2 linked regions of the Novosphingobium sp. G106 genome follow. The protein of the gene in region 1 binds, or shares a complex with, the protein of each later gene. Links are inferred from orthologs where the notes say so. Each region holds a gene or a part of one and is shown on either strand. Other genes may lie near its edges.

Evidence for each region.
Region 2: the proteins of tsaD (region 1) and tsaE are in contact, whole or in part, in a crystal structure (PDB 6N9A), measured with the Thermotoga maritima proteins. The link is inferred for Novosphingobium sp. G106 from one-to-one orthologs. Residues at the interface, in WP_004082750.1 of Thermotoga maritima: Cys10, Asp11, Arg49, His50, Leu82, Gly84, Gly135, Gly136, Glu154, Thr155, Leu156, Asp157, Asp158, Ser159, Glu162, Asp165, Lys166, Arg169, Leu170, Tyr175, Lys213, Thr214, Leu217, Tyr218, Gln221, Arg222, Asn324; in WP_004082108.1 of Thermotoga maritima: Leu37, Gly38, Lys46, Lys57, Val59, Lys60, Ser61, Thr63, Phe64, Thr65, Leu66, Met67, Val69, Pro71, Tyr82, Arg83, Leu84, Asp86, Asp88, Phe89, Asp93, Ile128, Asp130, Glu131, Arg134.

The regions. Positions count from the first base shown.
Region 1 is NZ_JAHOOZ010000001.1:5,020,236-5,023,038, reverse strand. It holds tsaD (tRNA (adenosine(37)-N6)-threonylcarbamoyltransferase complex transferase subunit TsaD), read right to left. Parts: upstream 2,015-2,803; coding sequence 986-2,014; downstream 1-985. Other genes in the region: hemC (hydroxymethylbilane synthase), read left to right, coding at 2,138-2,803; KRR38_RS24345 (NAD(P)H-dependent glycerol-3-phosphate dehydrogenase), read right to left, coding at 1-989.
Region 2 is NZ_JAHOOZ010000001.1:1,063,846-1,070,646, forward strand. Bases 1,698-4,697 are described here. They hold tsaE (tRNA (adenosine(37)-N6)-threonylcarbamoyltransferase complex ATPase subunit type 1 TsaE), read left to right. Parts: upstream 1,698-2,972; coding sequence 2,973-3,422; downstream 3,423-4,697. Other genes in these bases: KRR38_RS05030 (aminoglycoside phosphotransferase family protein), read left to right, coding at 3,413-4,399; KRR38_RS05035 (nucleotidyltransferase family protein), read left to right, coding at 4,396-4,697. In the rest of the region: ahcY (adenosylhomocysteinase), read left to right, coding at 1-522; more of KRR38_RS05035, read left to right, coding at 4,698-5,115; KRR38_RS37680 (hypothetical protein), read left to right, coding at 5,108-5,968; KRR38_RS05040 (PD-(D/E)XK nuclease family protein), read left to right, coding at 6,031-6,801. UniProt on the Escherichia coli protein: Required for the formation of a threonylcarbamoyl group on adenosine at position 37 (t(6)A37) in tRNAs that read codons beginning with adenine.

The sequences.
Region 1 (2,803 bases):
AGCGGGCGCGCGAGAAGATCAGAAACAACCTCGCGCGCCGGCGCTTCGCCCGCGAGCAAGCGGCAGACCGCTTCGACGATCGGCATGTCGATGCCGCCCGCGCGGGCCAGTTCGGCGAGGACCGGTGCGGTTGCAGCGCCTTCGGCGACGCTGCTCTTGCCCGAAAGCGCTTGGGCGGCGCTCTGCCCCTCGCCCAGCGCCTTGCCGAGCGAGAAATTGCGGCTGGAAGTCGAAGAGCAGGTCAGCACGAGATCACCGAGGCCGCAAAGTCCCGACAGCGTCTCGCCGCGGGCGCCGCGCGCGAGGCCGAAACGCAGCATCTCGGCATAGCCGCGCGCGATCAGCGCTGCGCGGGCATTCTGGCCGAGTTGCAGGCCGTCGACCACGCCGCAGGCGATCGCCAGCACGTTCTTCACCGCGCCGCCGATCTCGGCGCCGATCACGTCGTCCGAATAGTAGGGCCTGAGTGCCTTCCGCGCGATCAGCGGCGAAAGCCGCTGCCACTGCGCCTCGCCGCCCGCGCAGGCGAGCGTCACCGCCGTCGGCAGCCCGGCCGCGACTTCGTGCGCAAATGTCGGTCCCGAAAGCACGGCCAGCCGGGCCGCCGGCGCGGCATCGCGCGCGACGTCGGCCATCAAGCGGCCGGTGCCGGCCTCGATCCCCTTGGCGCAGAGCACGAGATCGCGGTCGCCATCGGGCAGGCCCGCAAGCACCGAAGCGAGGAACTGCGCGGGGACGACCGCGAGCAGCGCGGGAAGGCCGCCAAGCTCGGCGATGTCGCCAGTAGCGCGCACGGTATCAGTCAGTTTCGCGCTCGGCAGGAACAGGCTGTTGGTGCGGCTCGTATTGATCTCGGCGACCAGCTCGGGCTCGCGCGCCCAGAGGACGACCTCGCTTCCGTCGCTGGCCAAGGCCTGAGCCAGTGCCGTGCCCCAGGCGCCGCCGCCGATGACTCCGATCCGTCCGCCCTGAGCTTGTCGAAGGGTCATGCCTTGACTCCCGCGCCGCGCACCGGCTCGGCCGCGGCGTCGAGCGGCCAGCGCGGCCGGGCGGCGAAGTCGAGCGGGTCGCTCTGCCCCAGCCGTTCGACGCCGGCCCAGGCGATCATCGCGGCATTGTCCGTGCAGAGCGCCAGCGGCGGCGCGGCAAAGCGCAAACCATGCTCGGCCGCCAAGGCCTCGAGCGCCGCGCGGATCGACTTGTTGGCCGCGACGCCGCCCGCGACGACCAGCGCCGTGACCGGTCCGGCGGCCGCGACTGCGCGCCCGGTACGGTCGATCACGCAGTCCACCGCGGCCTGCTGGAAGGAGGCAGCAATATCGGCATCGGCATGGATACCCGCCTGCTTGGCGCGCAGCACGGCGCTCTTGAGTCCGGCAAAGGAGAAATGCGGCTCCGAACTGCCGAGCAGCGGGCGCGGTAGTGGGACTTTACGCGCATCGCCTTCGCCCGCCAGCCGCTCGACCGCCGGGCCACCGGGGTATCCGAGGCCGAGGATTTTGGCGGTCTTGTCGAAAGCCTCCCCCAGCGCATCGTCGATCGTCGTGGCGAGACGGCGGTATTGCCCGACGCCCTCGACCAGCAGCAGCTGGCAATGCCCGCCCGAGGCGAGCAGCAACAGATAGGGAAACCCGAGGCTCTCATCGGCCAGCCGCGGCGACAGCGCGTGGCCCTCGAGGTGGTTGATCGCGATCAGCGGCTTGTCGCTTGCCATGGCCAGGGCCTTGGCAGTCACCAGCCCGACCATCACGCCGCCGATCAGCCCCGGCCCTGCGGTCGCGGCAATGGCATCGACATCGCCGAGTTCCATGCCCGCATCGGCCAGAGTCGCCGCGATCAGCGGGGTCAGAATCTCGGCATGGGCGCGAGCGGCGATCTCGGGAACGACGCCGCCATAGGGCCGGTGTGCTTCGTCCTGTGAGGCGATCCGCTGGGCCACGATGACGCGGTCTTCCTGCACCAGCGCCGCGGCAGTCTCGTCGCACGAGCTCTCGATACCAAGGACTACCCTCATCCCCGCTTCCACTTAATGAGATTGGCGACTAGCACAATCCCCGCATGATCGACCGTCCACTACGTTTGGGAACCCGCAAGTCCCCCCCTCGCCCTCGTTCAGGCCCAAGAAGCGCGGGCGCGGCTGATTGCCGCGCACGGCTTAACCGAAGCTGACGTCGAACTGGTGACCGTCACCGCCAGCGGCGACCGCATCCAGGACCGGCCGCTGGCAGATATCGGCGGCAAGGCGCTCTGGACCAAGGAGCTAGACGCCGCGCTCCTGTCGGGCGAGATCGATTTCGCGGTCCATTCAGCCAAGGACGTCGAGACGATCCGCCCCGCCGGCATCACGATCGCCGCGATTCTGCCGCGCGAGGATGTACGCGACGTGCTGGTCGGCGCGGCGAGCATCACCGCCTTGCCGCAGGGCGCGCGCGTCGGCACCAGCGCGCCGCGCCGCGCCGCGATGCTGCTCCACGCCCGCCCCGACTGCACGGTCGTGCCGATCCGCGGCAATGTCGCGACGCGGCTCGCCAAGCTGGCGGCGGGCGAGGCCGACGCTACCTTCCTCGCCGCCGCCGGGCTCAACCGGCTGGGCGAGAACGGCACCGGCCATGCCCTGCCCGCCGACGAATGGCTGCCCGCGCCGGGCCAGGCTGCCATCGCCATCGAATGCCGCGCCGACGACGCCGAGACACAGCGCCTGCTCGCCGCGATCGACCACGCCCCCAGCCGCCACGCCGTGCTCGCCGAACGCGCGCTGCTCGCCGCGCTCGGCGGCAATTGCCACAGCCCGGTCGCGGTGCTG
Region 2 (6,801 bases), 4.0 Mb from region 1 along the record:
GAGGTCGTGACGATGGACGAGGCGGTGACCCGCGCCGACATCTTCGTAACAGCGACCGGCAATGCCGATGTCATCACTGCCGATCACATGGCGGCGATGAAGCCGATGTCGATCGTCTGCAACATTGGCCATTTCGATAGCGAGATCCAGATCGCGGCCCTGTCGAACTATGCCTGGAGCGAAGTGAAGCCGGGCACCGACCTGGTGAAGTTCCCCGACGGCAAGCAGATCATCATTCTCGCCAAGGGCCGCCTGGTGAACCTGGGCTGCGCGACGGGCCACCCGTCGTTCGTGATGTCGGCCTCGTTCACCAACCAGACGCTGGCCCAGATCGAGCTCTGGACCAAGGGCGAGAACTACAAGAACCAGGTCTATGTCCTGCCCAAGCACCTCGACGAGAAGGTCGCGGCGCTGCATCTCGAGAAGCTGGGCGTCAAGCTCACCACGCTGACCAAGAAGCAGGCGGACTATATCGGCGTTTCGGCCGAAGGTCCGTTCAAGCCGGATCACTACCGCTACTGATCGGAACGCCGTCCCGGGCTCGGCTCGGGACGGCGCTATCCCCGCGCCTTGCAGGGCGCTGCACTTGTAATCCATCCCGCCCGCTCATACCCAAGGCGCGATGATCCTCAGCCAGACCGCGCTTGTCCTCATCGGAATGCTGCTGGCAGCCTGGACGCTTGCGGCGGGCTGGGCGATCGTGATGGCGCGGGTACGCCAGCAACGCGCCGAGACCGGCCAGCGCGCCAGCCGGCGCCTCTCCCGAATGATCGACAGATCGCCGGCGCTGCCGCTGCTCGTGCGTGCCGACGGGCGGATCGAAGCGCCGCAGCGCCTGGCCAACTGGCTTGGCCTCGAAAGCGTCCCCCAGTTCCTCACCGAGCTCGATTCAGGCGATAAGGGCCTCACTGCCGAGCAACTCGCCGAGCTGACCGCCGAGGTCCGCCGCACGCAGAAGACCGCCGCTCCCTTCCGCATGGTGGCGACGCCGCGCGGCTCGCGGCGCAGCCTCGCACTGCGCGGGCATCTTGCCGATCCGCATGTCTCGCCCGGCGGCGCCGCGCTGGTCTGGGTGTTCGACTTCAGCGACAGCGAGAGCGAACTGGTCAAGCTGCGCGCCGAAGCAGCGCGCGCGCGGGGTGACTTCACCGCGCTGGTCTCGCTGATCGAAGCGGCGCCGATGCCGATGTGGTTCCGCGGCCCCGATGGGCGCCTCCGCCTAGTCAACTCGGCCTATGTCGCGGCCGTCGCTGGGAAGAACGCCGAAAGCGTGGTCGATGCCGGGACCGAACTGGTCGAGCGCGTCGACGGGCTCACCGCCTCGCAGATTGCGCTCCAGGCGGCGCAGCAGAAGCTGCCGATCGAGCGCATGGTCCACGTCACGATCGCCGGCCAGCGCCGCGCGCTGCGCGTCAGCGACCTGCCGCTCAGCGACGAGGGCATTGCCGGCTATGCGGTCGACGTCGAGGACATGGAAGAGCTGGGCCGCGAGTTCAAAGCCTTCCGCGACGCGCAGCGCTCGATGCTCGATCAGCTGTCCGCCGGCGTCGCCCAGTTCGACGCCAAGCGCCAGCTCACTTTCGCCAACCAGCCGTTCCAGCGCCTGTTCGCGGTGACCCCGGCTGCGGTGCTGAACCCGCCGCCGTTCGAGCGCGTGCTCGACATGGCGCGCGACGCCGGCCGCGTGCCTGAGACGCGCGATTTCCAGGTCTGGCGGCGCGAGAAGGCCGAGTGGTTCTCCGCCAGCGAAGCCCAGGAAGAAGCCTGGCCGCTGGCCGATGGTACTCATGTCCGCATCGTTGCCCAGCCGATGCCCGACGGCGGGTTGGTGCTCATTGCCGAGGACCGCACCGAACAGCTGCGCCTCTCGGCCGTGCGTGACACCTTGCTGCGTACCCGGACCGCGACGTTCGACAGCCTGTTCGATCGATCGCGGTCTTCGCGCCCGACGGGCGGATGCAGCTGTGGAACCGGCGCTTTGCTGCAGACTGGGGCCTCGACAGCGATTTCCTCGACACCCATCCGCATATCGAGGAACTGCTCAAACGCATCGCCGCGCGGCTGATGCGCCCGCCGCAGGCCAAGGGCGTCAGCAATGTCGTCCGCGCCGCGACGCTCGACCGCAAGCAGACCGGCGGGCGCGTGAACCTGGCCGACGGCCGCACGCTGGAGTTCGCCGGCGTGCCGCTGCCCGACGGCAACGGCCTGCTGACCGTGCTCGACATCACCGACTCGCAGAAGGCCGAGGAGGCCCTGCGCGAGCGCAACGCCGCGCTGGTCGAGGCCGACGCGGTGAAGACGCGTTTCCTCGCCAACATGAGCTATGAATTCCGCACGCCGCTGACTTCGATCGGTGGCTTTGCCGAGCTGCTGCAGGCGGGCCTCGGCGGTGATCTTTCGCCGACCGGGCTGGAATACGTCACCGCTATCCTCACTTCGGTCGAGCGGTTGGGTGAAGAGATCGAAAGCGTGCTCGATCTGGCGCAGAGCGAAGCGGGCATGCTGCCGCTGATCCGCGAGGAGATGGAGCTCATGCCCTTCATCACCAAGCTGGTCGAGGAGCGCGAGGTCCGCATCCAGCGCGAGGGGCTGACGCTCGACCTGCGCGGCGACAAGAGCTCGGGCCGGATTTCCGCCGATCCGCGCCGGCTCGGCCGCGCTATCGGGCACCTGCTCGACAATGCTGTCGCGGCGACGCCCAACGGAGGGCGCATCCTCGTCGAGCTGTCGCGGCGCAAGGTAAAAGGCGGCGACCTCGCGCGGATCGTCATTTCGGACAACGGGCCCGGCATGGACGCGGCTTCGGTCGCCCGCGCGCTCGAAGGCCTCAAGGTCAGCGCCGACGGCAAGGCGGTCGAGCGCCGCCAGGGCCTTGGCCTGCCGCTCGCCAACAAGCTGATCGAGGCACACGGCGGTACGCTGGAGCTGCTGTCCGAGCCCGGGCAGGGCACCGCGGTGATCGTCGAGCTGCCGTGAGGCTGGACTTGCCCGATCTCGCGGCGATGACGCGGCTGGGCGAGGCCATTGCCGCCGTGCTGAAGCCCGGCGATGTTGTCGCGCTCTCGGGCGGGCTCGGAGCCGGCAAGACGACCTTGGCGCGCGCGATCATCGCGGCTTTGGGGCACGAAGGCGAGATACCTTCGCCCAGCTTCGCCATTATCGAGATCTACGATCCGCCCGCGGTGCGGTTGCCGCTGGTCCATGCCGATTTCTACCGCCTGAAACACCCGGCCGAGGCCGAGGAGATCGGCCTCGACGACTACCGCCAGGGTGCCGCCCTGCTCGCCGAATGGCCCGAGCATGCCGGCGGTTTCGCCCAAGAGTCCGCCTGCCTCGCGATTGCGCTGGAAGTTGAGGATGATGGGAGGATTGCGATTGTGGAAGCAGGGGCGGATTGGCTAGGGCGGCTGCCATGTCCGTAAGCTTGCCCGATGGCATCGACACCTTCCTGGAACAAGCCGGCTGGAACGGCTGCGCGATCGAGCCGCTGGCCGGCGACGCCTCGTTCCGCCGCTACTTCCGCATCCGCCGCGGCGAAAGCTGCGCGATGCTGATGGACGCGCCGCCGCCCAACGAGAATCCCGAGCCCTTCCTGCGCGCCGCCAAGTGGCTGGATGCCAACGGCATGCGCGCGCCGCGGATACTGGCTGAGGATGCGCCGCGCGGCCTGGTGCTGCTCGAGGATTTCGGTCTGGACCGGATGCGCGACTACCTCGACGACTCGCCCGCCGATGAGCGCGAAGTCTATCGCACCGCGGTCGAGGTGCTGGTCGATCTCCACCGCCTGCCGCCGGGGCCGTTCGCCGAATATTCGATGACCGAGTATCTGCGCGAGGTGCAACTGCTGACCGACTGGTATTGTCCGGCGCAGAACCTTCGGGTCGATGGCCCGGGTTATGTCGCGGCCTGGGACGAGGTACTGAAGCCGCTGCTGCCGCGCCAGTGCCCCGGCGTCACGGTGCTGCGCGACTACCACGCCGAGAACATCATGCTGCTCGGCAAACTCGACCAGCAGGGGCTGCTCGATTTCCAGGACGCGCTGATCGGGCACCGCGCCTATGATCTCGTCTCGCTGCTCCAGGATGCACGGCGCGACGTCTCGCCCGAGCTCGAGGCCGAGATGTTCGACCATTACCTGCAGAAGAGCGGCGAACCGGCGGAGGACTTCTTCGCCGACTATGCCCGGCTCGGCGCGCAGCGGAACGCGAAGATCGTGGGCATCTTCGTCCGTCTGTGGAAGCGCGACGGCAAGCCGCGCTATCTCGACATGATCCCGCGCGTCTGGGCGCTGATGGAGCGCGACCTCAGGCATCCTGCGCTGGCGCCGGTCGCGGCCTGGTTCGACGCCAATATTCCGGCCGAACTTCGCCAAGCCGGCGGTGGGAGCTACGCGCTGTGAAGGACCTCGCCAGCGATACCGCGATGGTCATGGCAGCAGGCCTCGGCAAACGCATGCGCCCTTTGACCGCGAGCCAGCCCAAGCCGCTGGTCCGGGTCAATGGTAAGGCACTGATCGACTACAGCCTCGATGGCCTGGCCAGTGCCGGCGTCGCCAACGCGGTGGTCAACGTCCACTATCTCGGCGACGCGCTCGAGGCGCACCTCGCCGCGCGCAAGAAAGGGCCGGCGACTACCATTTCGGACGAGCGCGACCTGCTGCTCGAAACCGGCGGCGGCATGGTCAAAGCCGCACCGCTGCTGCCCGATCCGTTCTTCTGCCTGAACAGCGACAATATCTGGCTCGACGGCCCGCAGAACGTGTTCCGCGAGCTGTCGAACCGCTGGAATCCCGATCAGATGGACGCGCTGCTGCTGGTCGTGCCGCATGCCCGGGCGTTCAACTACCAGGGCAAGGGCGATTTCCATCTCGATCCGCTGGGCCGCATCACCCGGCGGCGGACTGGCCGGATCGCGCCATTCATCTACACCGGCATCCAGATCGTCTCGAAGCGCCTGCTGCGCGATGCGCCCGAAGGGCCGTTTTCGACGAACGTGCTCTGGGAGCGGGCGATCGCGGAGGGCCGGCTGTTCGGGCTCTCGCATACCGGGCTGTGTTGCGAAGTGGGCGACCCTGCGGCTATTGCCCCGACCGAGGCCCTGCTGACCCGTGCCTGACAGGCCGGGACCGAACATCTACTCGATCGCCGCGCACCGCGGTTTCGCCGATGCGCTGGTCGCCGGGCTGATCCCGCGCTACGCCGACGGCGACCTCGGACTGGCGCGGCTGACCTTGCTGCTGCCGAGCCGCCGCGCGGTGCGGACGGTGACCGAGGCGTTCATTCGCTTGTCCGGTGCAGGGATGCTCTTGCCGCGCATGGCGGTAGTCGGCGATCTCGATCTCGACGAGACGCTGGGTGCTTTGCTAGATCCGCTCGGTGCCGGCGCCGAGATCGCGCCCGCTGCCGATCCGACGCGGCGCTGGCTGCGGCTGGCGCATTTCCTGACGCTGGTCGAGGGCGAGAAGGCGGGGAAGGGCGCGGCCTTGCTGCGCCGGGCTTTCGACCTCGGTCGGACGATGGACCGGCTGCTGGTCGAGGGCATCGCGCCGATCGATCTGATGTCGGAGGAGGTGGTCGGCATCGTCGGCGATCTTGCCGGGCACTGGCAGGACTCGACGCGGACCTTCCTGATGGTCCAGCAGTACTGGCTGGCCGAGCTGGCGGAGCGCGGCGAGGTCGATGCGGCGACTCGGCGAAACACACTTTTCGACTATGCCGCGGCGCGCTGGCTGGAGAATTCACCGCCGAATCCAATAGTTGCGGCAGGCGTGACTTCGGCGTCGCCGGCGCTGGCCAGGCTGCTGCGTGTGGTTTCCGAGCTGCCGCGCGGCGCGGTGATCCTGCCCGATCTCGACCTTTCGCTCGATCCGAGGTCTGGGACGCGCTCGGCAACGCCGGAAAGGCGGCAGATGTTGACGGTAGCCAGTTCGGCCGCAATGACGCCGCAACCCACCTGCAGTACCACCTGAAACTGCTGCTCAATCGCATGGGCGTGGCGCGAAACGAAGTGCAGCCGTGGCACCGCGCGGGTATGTCCGCGGCCGAACCGGCACGAAGCCGGGCGATCTCGAACCTGTTCCTGCCGCCAGCTGCCTCGGCGCGCTGGGTGGACCTGCCTGCCGATCAACGCCGGCTGTCGGGCGTGCGCTTGATGGAAAGCGCGCATCCAGGCGAGGAAGCGCAAGCCATCGCCATCCTGATCCGCGAGGCACTGGAAGTGCCCGAGAAGCGCATCGCGCTGATCACGCCCGATCGCGGCTTGGCGGGGCGGGTCGTCGCGCAGCTTCAGCGCTGGGGAATCGAGGCCGACGATACCGCCGGCCAGCCGCTGCCGCAGACTGCCGCCGGGCGCCTGCTACTGCTGCTCGCCGAACTGCTCGCCGAGGACGCGGCGCCGGTGCCGCTGCTGGCGGTGCTGACCCATCCGCTGGTTGCGGCCGAGGCGGATCGTCCGGCGTGGCTCGAAAATGCGCGCAAGCTCGATCTCCGGCTGCGCGGTCCGCGCCCCGCCTCCGGGCTGGAGCCGCTGCGCGCCATCGCCGAACAGGCGAACCTGCGCGACTGGTGGGCGGGTGTCGAAACCACTCTGGGACCGCTGTTCACCCTCGTTGGCGAGCTGCCGCTGGCTTTGCAGCTCGAAACACTGGTCGGCGTCGCCGAGGCCCTCTGCGGCACCCAGCTCTGGGCCCGGCCCGACGGCCGCGCGCTGTCGGCTTTCGTCGAGGAACTGCGCGAGGCGGCGCGGGCCGCGGGCACCCTGCTCGATCCGCGCGAGCTCCACGCCGCCCTGCGCGACGCGATG